One region of the Rhizobium sp. RCC_161_2 genome, then DNA from elsewhere that is predicted to be linked to it. Evidence: riboswitches for the same ligand, from Rfam matches in the RefSeq annotation. Region 1 holds a riboswitch; each other region holds the start of a gene.

What was found. A riboswitch is a leader RNA that binds a small molecule or an ion and turns the genes downstream of it on or off. The one in region 1 is predicted to bind cobalamin.
Region 2: another riboswitch for cobalamin. It lies ahead of cobU (bifunctional adenosylcobinamide kinase/adenosylcobinamide-phosphate guanylyltransferase); the one in region 1 lies ahead of nrdH (glutaredoxin-like protein NrdH).
Region 3: another riboswitch for cobalamin. It lies ahead of AB6803_RS04035 (ABC transporter substrate-binding protein); the one in region 1 lies ahead of nrdH (glutaredoxin-like protein NrdH).

The regions. Positions count from the first base shown of each region.
Region 1 covers NZ_JBFUPL010000006.1:339,155-343,363, reverse strand. Annotated here, with positions in the region: gene nrdE (class 1b ribonucleoside-diphosphate reductase subunit alpha) at 1-1,037, opposite strand, end outside; gene nrdI (class Ib ribonucleoside-diphosphate reductase assembly flavoprotein NrdI) at 1,007-1,420, opposite strand; gene nrdH (glutaredoxin-like protein NrdH) at 1,435-1,656, opposite strand; cobalamin riboswitch at 1,907-2,134, opposite strand; partial or broken gene AB6803_RS18130 (hypothetical protein) at 2,177-2,320, opposite strand; gene AB6803_RS18125 (carboxy terminal-processing peptidase) at 2,571-4,209, shown strand, end outside.
Region 2 covers NZ_JBFUPL010000002.1:209,284-213,492, reverse strand. Annotated here, with positions in the region: gene cobN (cobaltochelatase subunit CobN) at 1-508, opposite strand, end outside; gene cobW (cobalamin biosynthesis protein CobW) at 518-1,567, opposite strand; gene cobU (bifunctional adenosylcobinamide kinase/adenosylcobinamide-phosphate guanylyltransferase) at 1,573-2,097, opposite strand; cobalamin riboswitch at 2,238-2,641, opposite strand; gene AB6803_RS05135 (chloride channel protein) at 2,820-4,209, shown strand, end outside.
Region 3 covers NZ_JBFUPL010000001.1:897,448-901,656, reverse strand. Annotated here, with positions in the region: gene AB6803_RS04040 (bifunctional sugar phosphate isomerase/epimerase/4-hydroxyphenylpyruvate dioxygenase family protein) at 1-768, shown strand, start outside; cobalamin riboswitch at 1,095-1,330, shown strand; gene AB6803_RS04035 (ABC transporter substrate-binding protein) at 1,514-2,545, shown strand; gene AB6803_RS04030 (FecCD family ABC transporter permease) at 2,542-3,570, shown strand; gene AB6803_RS04025 (ABC transporter ATP-binding protein) at 3,567-4,209, shown strand, end outside.

The DNA.
Region 1 (4,209 bases):
TTCTTGCGGATACGGTTGTCGGCCACCATTTCGCGGTACTTCTCCGTCACGGAAATTTCCGTGAACGGCACCCCATAGACGCGTTCGACGTCGTAGGGCGAGAACAGGTACATGTCCTCATTGTTCTTCGCGAGTTCGAAGGTGATGTCGGGGACGACAACGCCGAGCGACAGCGTCTTGATCCTGATCTTCTCGTCGGCATTCTCGCGTTTGGTGTCGAGGAACCGCATGATGTCGGGGTGATGCGCGTTCAGATAGACCGCGCCCGCCCCTTGCCGCGCACCGAGCTGGTTGGCGTAGGAGAAGCTGTCTTCCAGCAGTTTCATCACCGGAATGATGCCGGATGACTGGTTTTCGATATGTTTGATCGGCGCGCCGGCTTCGCGGATGTTGGTGAGTGACAGTGCGACGCCGCCACCACGCTTGGAAAGCTGAAGCGCCGAGTTGATCGAGCGTCCGATGGACTCCATATTGTCCTCGACGCGCATCAGGAAGCAGGAGACCAGTTCGCCGCGCTGCTTCTTGCCGGCGTTGAGGAAGGTCGGGGTCGCTGGCTGGAAGCGGCCGGCAATGATTTCGTCGACCATGTCCTTAGCCAGGGATTCATTGCCCTGCGCCAGGGTCAGCGCCACCATGCAGATGCGGTCCTCGTAGCGCTCGAGGTAACGCTTCCCGTCGAAGGTCTTCAGCGTGTAGCTGGTGTAATATTTAAAGGCCCCGAGAAATGTCGGGAACCTGAACTTCTTCGCATAGGCGTGATCGAAGAGATCGCGCACGAAATTGAAGGAGTACTGGTCGAGAACCTCGCGCTCGTAATAGCCCTCGGTCACGAGATAATCGAGCTTCTCCCTGAGGTTATGAAAGAAGACGGTGTTCTGGTTGACGTGCTGGAGAAAATACTGCTTCGCCGCCAGCCGGTCCTTGTCGAGCTGGATTTTGCCATCCTCGTCGTAAAGGTTCAGCATCGCGTTCAGCGCATGATAGTCGAGCTGCGTTTCGATGGCCTTCACCGGGCGTTCGAGTGTGAGCGTGTCCAAAATCGTTCCAATCCATCTCTGACATTGGCGACGTCCTCTTCCGTGCCGATCAGCTCGAACCTGTAAAGATACGGCACATGGCATTTGGCGGAGATGATGTCGCCGGCGATCCCGAAGGTCGCTCCGAAGTTGCTGTTGCCCGCGGCGATCACACCCCGGATGTTCGATCGGTTTTCCATCTCGTTGAGGAAACGGATCACCTGTTTTGGAACGGCTCCCTTGCCGCCATCGCCCGAATAGGTCGGGAGAATGAGGACGAAGGGCTCCCGGATATGAAGAAGGCCCACTGCGTTCTGGGAGATGCGCAACGCTGGAAGACCAAGCTTCTGAACGAAACGATGAGTGTTCTCGGACCGGCTGGAGAAATAGACGATCTGGCCCATCGATGGTTCTCCCATCAGGCAAGCGCGCTGATCATGTCGGGCCGGAATCCCACCCAGTGTTGTTCGCCGGCGACGACCACAGGCACCTGCCTGTAACCAAGTCCCTGGACAAGTTCATAGGCGGCGGTATCCGTGGAGACATCCACGACCTGATATTCGATCCCCTGTCGATCGAGCGCGCGGGTGGTGGCCGTGCACTGGACGCAAGCGGGCTTGCTATAGACGGTAATGCTCATAATTTTCCTCGTATGAGTTCGAAAGACATGCGGGATCGATCAGGCATCCGTCGATGCCCGTGCGAAAAATCTGAAATGAGGATGGACGCGCCTCGACGACGCGCGGCTAGGCCCGGTTACTCGCGCTTGCGCTTGACTGACAAACTGGACATGGACTTCACCCCGAAGTTGGCTCATGCGGGACATACGGGGGCAGCGGCATATGCGGAGCTCATTCCGCACATAAACGCGACCTTCCGGACACCCCGCCCGTGGACGTTTTGTTTGAGGCAGGTCTCCTGGCTCGCGGGTCGTTGCATCCATCCTCGCCTTCCCGAAACATCATGCTTCAGTGGCTTTCAGTGGATAGATGCTCGCCGCTTACAGTTGCGGGGGCAGCTCCGGCATTGCGGCGCCCATAATGGGCGGTCACGCACCGTATTCCCGTCTTAGCCTCCAATCCTTGCGAATCGGAAGAACCTCGAACACTACATATAGTAGACGAGGTTAAATTCTCGTCAACGACTATGATAGGGACCCATCAGAAATTGGTGGGGAATAACCGGTGAGGGACCAGATGGGCCGAACGCCGGAGCTTCCAGTTGTCGGCCCGAAGTTTCCTCACGTCATCAAGCAATGTCGCTTTATCGCTCTTACCGGACCAATAGGCTTCGAGCGCGAATTTGAGTTCGCGGTGTCAACACATATAAACATATGTTTATTTATTGATATCTTGACTGCCAGACCCGCGCACGCTCAAACTTGGCGAAGAGACAGAGATATCGTCAGGAAACTTCATCAGATTGACGTATTGCCGGGCGGAGGCATTCCGGAAATCTTTCTGGAAGAGCATTAGTCTAGTTGCCAAAAAACCATAATTGTTCCACCAACATTACACATTAAACACTCAACGTTGAGAATCGGATCAAAGTTCAATGCGTATACAATACGGTTTCCTCTGCATATTCCTGGCAATTGCGCCGTCGGCATACGCCCTGGAAGCCGGCTCGCCGCCAGTTTTGACGCCGTTAGAGCAACAGGCACAAGCTGCTCATTTGAGCGCGCAATTTCTCGAGCGTTTCCATTATAAGCCCGTTCCGCTTGATGATGCCTTGTCGGTCAAGGTCATGAACCGGTTTATCAAGTCTCTGGATCCGGACCGTGCCATCTTCCTGCAGACGGATATCGACACGTTCATGGCCAGTAGCACCAAGATCGATGACGCCATCAATCGGGAAGACTTGAATATCCCGTTTTCCGTTTTCAACGTTTATGAGCAGCGCGTCGTCGATCGCATGAGCTACGCGCGCAGCCTGCTCGGCCAGAAATTCGACTTCAGTGTGCAGGAAGACTATCCCCTGATTCGCGACAAGGAGCCTTGGCCGAAATCCGATGCGGAAAGCAATGAGCTGTGGCGCAAACGCGTCAAGAGCGACTGGCTGCGCTTGAAACTGGCGGGCAAGACTGACGCGGCCATTCGCGATACGCTCGACAAACGTTACAAAAACTCCCTCGATCGTGCCTACAAGTACAAAAGCGACGATGTGTTCCAGTCATTCATGGACGCCTACACAACGTCGGTTGACCCGCATACCGACTATTTCGGTGCCAGCGCTTCGGCTGAATTTGATATTTCCATGAAGCTGTCGCTGGTTGGTATCGGCGCGGTCTTGCAGGAAAGAGACGACTACACGACGATCCGTGAACTCGTGGCCGGCGGCCCGGCGCAATTGTCCGGTAAGCTTGCGGTCGGTGACCGCATTACCGGTGTCGGTCAAGGCGAAAACGGCGCGATAAAGGAAGTGGTCGGCACGCGCCTTGACGAAATCGTGCAGATGATCCGTGGCGCGAAGGGTTCGGTCGTGCGCCTGGATATCTTGCCAGCGGATGCCGGGCCGGATGGCAAACATCGCCTTATCAGCCTGGTGCGCGATAAGATCAGCCTCGAAAAGCAGGCTGCCCAGAAGACCATCCTGTCGGTAAAGGATGGCGACGCCACGCGCAAAATTGGTGTGATCACTCTGCCGGCGTTTTATGAGGACTTCGAAGCGCGTCGAAAAGGCGACAAGGATTACAGAAGCGCAAGCCGCGATGTCGCCAAGCTTCTTACTGAGCTCAACCAAGACAAGGTCGACGGCGTTTTGATCGACTTGCGCAACAATGGCGGTGGTTCGCTGTCCGAAGCGATCGATTTGACCGGCCTGTTCGTTGGCAAAGGCCCGGTGGTTCAGCAACGCGATGCGGACGGCAAGGTCGACGTGGAAAGCGACGATCTTCCCGTGCCTGCCTGGACTGGTCCGGTTGGCGTGTTGATCAATCGCGGCTCGGCATCGGCCTCCGAGATTTTTGCCGCAGCGATACAAGACTATGGTCGAGGGGTGATTGTCGGCGAACCCAGTTTTGGTAAGGGCACCGTGCAGACCGTGGTCAATCTCGACCAGGTGGCCCGCAACAGCAAGCCGAAGTTCGGCGAGCTGAAATTGACGGTTGCCCAGTTTTTCCGTGTCAATGGCGGCACGACACAGCTGCGCGGCGTGACGCCTGACATCAGCCTGCCGGGCCTTTCGGACCCTA
Region 2 (4,209 bases), on a different contig from region 1:
ATGCCGTTGCCGGCTTCTCCGCCCCTGACAACATCGCCTCGGCATAGCCAAGAAACGCCCGCGAATTCGCATCCCCGCCTTCGATCAGGTAGGACCACAGCGCATTGAGATCGTCGAGGGCGATGTTGGAAAACGGCATCAGCCCCGGATCGGACTTCGAATCCCCTGGCAGCACCGCAATAAGAGCGCCACTGCGTGCAGCACAGGCATGCAGCGCCTCGAGCGCATAGTGGAAATAGCTGGCTCCGCCAAGCGCGCGAACGATAATCAGCTTCGCATGCCGCGCCGTCCGCTCGATGTAGGTGTCGACCGACATCGGATGCTTGAGGCTCATCAGGCTGGCAAGTCGCAGCGAATAGCCCGCCTCTCCCTGTCCATGGGCGGCGGCGATGGCCGCAAGCTCAGTATCGGCCGCCGACAGGAACAGGATATTGCCCGGCGACTGACCGAGATCGATCGCCTCCTCGCCGTCGCTGATCGTACCCTTTTGCGCTAGGAGGAGATGCATGGCTCTGCCTTAGACCAAAGCCTCGATCGACTTGCGCACGATCCCTTCGTCCATCCCATGCAGCCCGATCACCACCAGCCGCGTCGCGCGCGCTTCGCCCGGCGTCCATGCGCGGTCGAAATAATGGTCGATGCGGCTGCCGACGGCCTGGATCTGCAGGCGCATCGGCTTGCCGGGAACGTCGACAAAGCCCTTGAGGCGCAGGACATCGTGTTCGGAAATCACGCCCTTCAGCTTTTCGATGAACAAGGTGGGATCGGCGATCGGCCCGAGCTCGACGACGAAGCTGTCGAATTCGTCATGGTCATGCGGTGCGCCGTCCTCATGCTCCAGCTCATGATGCGATTTGCGGTTGGCGATGTCGGCTTCCGTGCCGATGCCGAGGCCGAGCAGGATGGCGGCCGGAACGTCCCCGTTCTTCGCTTCGATGATCGTTGGCTTGCGAACGGTGCGGGATGCGACTTCGGCGCGGACGCGGCCCAGGCCGGCGACGTCGATCAGATCGGTCTTGTTGAGAACGATCAGGTCGGCGCAGGTGAGCTGATCCTCGAACAGTTCCTCAATCGGGCTTTCGTGATCGAGCGAATCGTCCTCGACGCGACGGGCCTCGACGGCGTCATGATCATCGGCGAAACGACCGGCGGCAACAGCGGCGCTATCGACCACGGTGATGACGCCATCGACGGTGACCTGGGTGCGGATATCCGGCCAGTTGAAGGCGGCGACCAGCGGCTGCGGCAGCGCCAGGCCTGATGTCTCGATGACGATATGATCCGGGCGCACGTCCCGCTCCAGAAGCTTGGTCATGGTCGGGATGAAATCGTCGGCGACGGTGCAGCAGATGCAGCCATTGGTCAGCTCGATGATATCGTCCTCGGTGCAATTCTCTGCGCCGCAGCCTTTCAGCACATCGCCATCGACACCGAGATCACCGAATTCGTTGATGATCAGGGCGATCTTCTTGCCGCCGGCGTTCTGCAACAGATTGCGGATCATCGTCGTCTTGCCGGCGCCAAGGAAGCCGGTGATGACGGTGGCGGGAATCTTTTCTTGGCTCATGCGGATCAACCCTTCATTTTCAGCGGCAGTCCCGCCGCGATAAAATAGACTTCGGCGCTTGCCGCCGCGATCATCTGGTGCAGCCGGCCGGCATGGTCGCGAAACTCACGCGCCATGCGGTTTTCCGGCACGATGCCGAGCCCGACCTCGTTGGAAACGAGGACGAGCCGCGACCCGGCCTTCGGCAGAAATTCGGTGAGAGCGGAAAATTCCGCCGCGATGTTACGCTCGGCCATCATCAGGTTGGTGACCCAGAGCGTCAGGCAATCGACGAGAACGGCGCGGCCACCACCGTCGATCGACGCCAGCCGGGCGGTCAAATCGAGCGGCTCCTCATGCGTCGTCCAGAGATCGCCGCGATCGTTCCGATGCTGTGCGATACGATCGCGCATCTCCTCGTCCCAGGCCTGCCCGGTTGCCACATAATGACGGTCAAGACCGCTATCGGAGATCAGGGATTCGGCGAATCGGGATTTGCCGGAGCGCGCGCCGCCGAGAACGAAAACCGCACGGGATGGTGAGGATGGCATGAGCTATTGCCGCTCCCACACGAGCACGAGGGTGAGCACAGTGCGGCTGAAACCGAAAAGCGGGCGCTTGCGCGCGAAAAACTCGTTTGGCGCCATGACAACCTCCGTGCTGGCAGCGAGACATGCGTCCCAGGATGGGCTTTGCGCCCGATACGCATGGCAGGTCTCCTGGCTCGCGGGTAAGGCGCAGCAAGCGGAGGCGAACCGAAACCGGTCGCCCCCGCTCATGCACCAGCGGATCTTCCTCGCCTTCCCGGCAGGTCATCATGAAAAAGCGGACGATTCGTAGATATTAGAGGCGTCCAGCCCTGGTTGATCATGATGCCACGCCAGTGGCTTTTCCGGCTCTGAAGCTGCTTCCACTCGCCCACACCATTGCGGACTGTCAGCGAAATGCCCTCGAAACCGGATGGAAAACCCTGACCGCTCTACAGTCGCGGGGTCGGCTGTGATGAGAACGCCCGAGTTGGGTCCGCCCCTTCACATTCCCTTTTCATCCCATGCGACAGATCGCCGCTCGGGAACCATTCGTTATGCCGCAATGATTAGGCTTTCAGCCCTGGCAAGTCAATCAAGGCGGCGGATGCGACATCGGCTGTTCCAACAGCGAAAATAGCCCGGGAACCTCTGGTCACGCAGTCTTTTTGCCGTATTTCTTTGATGTTAGGAGTTTATGGAAGCCAGGTATATACATCTGAGCACGAAACTATCGTCAGTTCCCCATGTTGCAGAAATTTCAACCACGCCGTCTTGGTGTTCTCTCCGCCTTTTTCAGCGCTAGCCGGCTGAGGGCGCTGTTTCGCCGTGGCGAGCTCGGGCTCGTCATTGCCGGCGCTTTCGTCGGCGTCACCTCCGGCTGCGCCGTCACGGCGATGAGCCTGATATCGCGTAAGCTGCACAGCCTCGTCTACGGCATCCCCGACGACGACCGGCTGAGCTCGGCAGCCATGCAGATTACCGACAAGTCGCTGCTGCTGATCGCCCCGATCGCCGGCGGCATCCTGCTCGGCCTGATGATCTTCATTATGTCACGCACCCGCAAAAAGCCGATGATCGACCCGATCGAAGCCAATGCGCTTCACGGCGGCCGCCTGTCGCTCACCGACAGCATCCTTGTCGCCGTGCAGAACCTGATCTCCAATGGCTTCGGCGCCTCCGTCGGACTGGAGGCCGGCTATACCCAGCTGGCGGCCGGTATCGCCTCGAAATTCGGCTACAAGATGCAGTTCCGCCGCGCCGATCTTCGAATGCTGGTTGGCTGCGGTGCGGCCGGCGCCATCGCCGCCGCCTTCAATGCGCCGCTCACCGGCGCCTTCTACGCCTTCGAGCTGATCATCGGCACCTACTCCATCCTGACACTGACCCCGGTCGTCGTCTCGGCACTGATCTCGACCTTCATCGCCCGCATGCTTGCCGGCGATGATTTCGCCATCGATGTCGGCCGGTTCGGCGCCGTGGTCCCCGCCGACTATATCCCGGCCATCCTGCTTGGCGGTTTCTGCGCCGGTGTCGGCATCCTGATCATGCAGGGCGTCGCTTTCGTCGAGGAGCTGGCGCGCAAGAGTTCGATCGCGCCGCCCTTCCGCCCGGCGCTCGGCGGTTTGGTCGTCGGCCTTCTGGCGCTGATCTCGCCGCAGGTTCTCTCCGCCGGCCACGGCGCGCTGCATCTGAACCTTGGCAGCGAAGTCACCCTATGGGGACTTGCCAGCCTCCTTTTGCTGAAGTCGCTTGCCTCGGCAGTTTCGATCGGCTCCGGCTTCAGGGGCGGCCTGTTCTTCGCCTCGCTGTTCATGGGCGCGCTGCTCGGCAAGATCTTCGCCTATTGCGCGCCCTATTTCGACCATACCACGCTGACGCCGGTCATCTACGCCGTCGTCGGCATGAGTTCGCTTGCGGTCGCCATCATCGGCGGCCCGCTGACCATGACCTTCCTGGCGCTGGAAATCACCGGCGATTTCCCGATCACCGCGCTGGTGCTGGCCGCCGTCATCACCTCGTCGCTGGTGGTGCGCACGACTTTCGGCTACTCCTTCGCCACCTGGCGCTTCCATCTGCGTGGCGAAAGCATCCGCAGTGCCCATGACGTCGGCTGGATCCGCAACCTCACCGTCG
Region 3 (4,209 bases), on a different contig from region 1:
AGGGCGCTCGATGCGGAACCGTTCAGCCAGCCAGTCGCAGAGGGCGAACTCGACGTACCGGCGATCCGTGGGGTTGGCGGTGGTCTCATCTATTTCCTCGACGACAAGACCGATCTCGGGCATTTTTCCGAGATCGACTTCATTCCTTTTGATGACAAAGCCGCAGTCCAGCCCGCTGGGCTACGCACCGTCGACCATATTGCCCAGACAGTCGCCTATGAGGAAATGCTGACCTGGTTGCTGTTCTATACGTCGATCTTTGAGACACGGAAGACGCCGATGGTCGATATCATCGATCCGGCCGGCGTGGTGCGCAGCCAGGTGGTGGAAAATGACGCGGGCACGCTGCGGATCACGCTGAACGGTGCGGAGAACCGCCGTACGCTGGCCGGTCACTTCATCGCGGAAAAGTTCGGCTCTGGTGTGCAGCACCTAGCCTTCCAGACCGACGACATCTTCAAGACGGCCGAAGTGCTGCGGAAGAACGGTTTTCAGCCCTTGCCCATCTCGCCTAATTACTACGATGACGTCGAAGCGCGCTTCGGTCTCGATCCGGAACTGACCGAGCGGCTGAAGGCGGAGAACATTCTCTATGACCGCGACGAACACGGTGAATTCTTTCAGCTCTATAGCGGCACCTTCGGTGAAGGCTTCTTCTTCGAGATCGTTCAGCGCAATGACTACCGGGGATATGGCGCTCCGAACGCCATCTTCCGCATCGCCGCACTCAAGAGGCATCTCCGGCCGGAGGGCCTTCCAAGGGAGTGAACTTAGTATCACTGCGCCGCAATCCCGGTTTCGCATGAAATCAAGCCCGAGATATCCGTAGCCGGATCATCATGTCTGCGCTGAACCGGCAGGCAGCGTCACCTATCGCGCTGCTTGGTCATGCAGGTCTCGGCTACTATTTCACAGCATTTCATAAAACGGATCGTGCAAACTGGACAGCTGTCAGAAAGTTTGATAGCGAACGTAATGTTATTACGTAACTATTAAAGTTTATCATGATATCCAGATCGATGACGGCGGGAGGCTTGGCCGCGAGGGCTATTTTCAAGTTGGCGTCCTCGCGGCTTGACGCAAGCGTCGTGCTTGGCATAACTGGACTTGACGGTTCCCCAACGATGACTCCGAGGGGATTAATAGGGAACACGGTGAGGACGACCCAAAAGGGACCAAGACCGTGGCTGCCCCCGCAACTGTAAGCGGATTGCCGTCCATCCTCGTGGTGCCGAAAGGCGCCATGCCACTGCGCCGATCAGGCGCGGGAAGGCAGATGGACGACTGATATCCGTAAGCCAGGAGACCTGCCGTCGAAGATTTATCCATTGTCACGGGCGGGGATGCCCGAAACAGGAGCAGGACATGACCATCCTTTACGCTTCGCAGCGCCTTGATACGCTGCCTTCCCCGAATTTTGACGATCATTCGACCGCTCGGAATGCCTGTTGGGCATTCTGACTTTCACCACCGCCCTTTTCGGGCGGCGTTCACATCACTTCGGGGAATTATGATGAAGACCATTTTCAAGCGGCCATTGCGCGCCGGCCTATTCGCGATGTCGTTGATCGTCGCCGGCTTGCCGGGGCAGGCGGGAGCTGCGGAAACCAGCTACCCTCTTAAGCTCCAGAACTGCGGCCGGCAGATCACCATCCAGAAGGCGCCGTCGCGCACGGTCTCTATCGGCCAGAGCACAACGGAAATCCTCTATAGCCTCGGTGTTGCCGACAAGGTGGTCGGCACCGCAGTCTGGGTCGGACCGGTTCTTAAGGGCTATGAGGGCGTCAACGCCAAGATCGAGCGCCTTGCCGACAACGATCCAAGCTTCGAAAGCGTCGTCGGAAAGAAGCCGGATATCGTGACTGTTCAGTTCCAGTGGCAGGTGGGACCGGAAGGCGTGGTCGCCAAGCCGGAACAGTTCGAGGAGCTGGGTATCCCGGTCTATACCTCGCCGTCCGATTGCGTCGGTAAGGAGAACTCCGGCTCCAGCGATGGCGTCCGCCATCAGGTCTTCACTATGGATCTCGTCTATCAGGAGATCCGCGATCTCGCGAAGATCTACAATGTGCAGGACAAAGGCGAGGAAGTGGTCGCTGATCTGAAGCGGCGCGAAGCGGCAGCCCGCGCCAAGGTTTCTTCCGCACAGGGCAAGCTTTCCGCCGTCTTCTGGTTCTCCAGCGCCAAGGATGCCGATCCCTATGTTGCCGGCCGCAATGGCGCGCCGGGCTACATCATGTCGGCGCTCGGCATCAAGAATATCATCGAGACCGATGATGAATGGCCGACGGTCGGCTGGGAGACGATTGCCAAGGCCAATCCAACCATGATCGTGGCGGCTGCGATGGAGCGTCGCCGCTATCCGCTGGACAGCGCGGAGGCCAAGCGCAAATTCCTGGAAAAGGACCCTGTCGCGAGCCTGATGCCCGCCGTCAAAAGTGGCCATGTCTTCGAGATGGATGCGCAGGCGATGAACCCGACAATCCGTACGATCGAAGGCATAGAGGCGCTTGCTGATGCCATCGCAGCGGCCGGCCTGACACAGTGAGCCGCGCTCTTTCATCGATCGGGCGAACGGGTACAATCGCCTTGGCGCTCGCCATTCTTGTTGCCGCGCTCTGGCTGGGTGCGGCGATCGGCGAGACCTCGATCCCGTTTGAGACCGTCGCCAAGACCGTGGCCAATCGGCTTTGGGGCGCCGGTTACCCGCTCGAGCCGATCGACGAGGGCATCGTCTGGAGCTATCGGCTGAGCCGCGCAGTCGTTGGAGCCTCTTGCGGGGCGGCACTTGCCCTGTCCGGTGTTGTGCTGCAGTCGCTGCTGCGCAACCCGCTGGCCGACCCCTACATTCTCGGCATTTCCGCCGGCGCCTCCACCGGCGCCGTCGGTGTCGCGATCCTCGGTCTGGGTGCGGGCGCCCTGACGATGCCGATGGGAGCTTTCCTCGGTGCGCTCGTCGCCTTCGCTCTCGTCGCGTTGCTGGCCGTCAGGGCGGGGCGTGGGACGGCCGCGATCATTCTGGCCGGGGTCGTGGGCTCGCAGCTCTTCAACGCGCTCACCTCCTTCATCGTCACCAAGGCGGCGACAGCCGAGCAAGCGCGCGGCATCATGTTCTGGCTGCTCGGCAATCTCTCCGGTGTGCGCTGGCCGGATGCCTGGCTGGCAATTCCCGCTGCGCTGTTGGGGCTCGTCATCTGCCTCTGGCATGCCCGGTCGCTGGATGCGTTTACCTTCGGCTTGGAATCGGCCGCCTCGCTCGGCATTTCGGTGCGACGCACCTATCTCGTGCTCGTCGGCACATCCGCGATGATGACCGCCGTCATGGTGTCGATCGTCGGCTCCATCGGCTTCGTCGGGCTGGTCATCCCGCACGCGGCGCGAATGCTGGTGGGTGTCCGCCATGGTGTGCTTCTGCCGGCAGCAGCCCTGATCGGCGCCATCTTCATGATCGCGGCCGACATCCTGTCGCGCACGCTGATCCACGGCCAGGTTCTGCCGATCGGCGTGATCACCGCGCTTGTCGGCGCGCCCGCCTTCGCCTTGATCTTGAGCCAGAAGAGGGCGCGCGCATGACCCTGTCCGCAAGGAATGTTTCGTGGAATGCCGGTGGGCAAGCTATCGTTCGGGACATATCGCTGGACGTCCGCACCGGCGAATTTCTTGGGATCATCGGGCCGAATGGCTCCGGCAAGACGAGCCTGATGATGATGCTCTCCGGCATCCGCAAGCCGAAGACCGGGGAGATTTTTGTGGACGGCACGCCGATCCGTGCTCTCGGACGGCGCGAACTCTCCCGGCGTCTGGCCCTGGTGGAGCAACAGGCAGACACTGGCGAGCGGATTACGGCCAGACAGGCCGTTGAACTCGGCCGTACGCCCTATCTTGGGGCGTTATCGCCCTGGTCGGCGACGGATGATGCGATCGTCGAGGCCGCCCTCGCCAATGTCGATATGCTCCATCTTTCTGGCCGGCTGTGGAGCACGCTTTCGGGTGGAGAACGCCAACGGCTGCACATTGGCCGCGCACTTGCGCAGCAGCCAAAGATCCTGCTCCTCGACGAGCCGACAAACCATCTCGACATCGGTCACCAGATCGGCCTTCTGGATCTCGTGCGCCGGCAGGATCTGACCGTGGTCGCGGCCCTGCATGATCTGAACCATGCCGCCATGTTCTGTGACCGCCTTGCCGTCATGAATAGCGGGCGACTGGTGG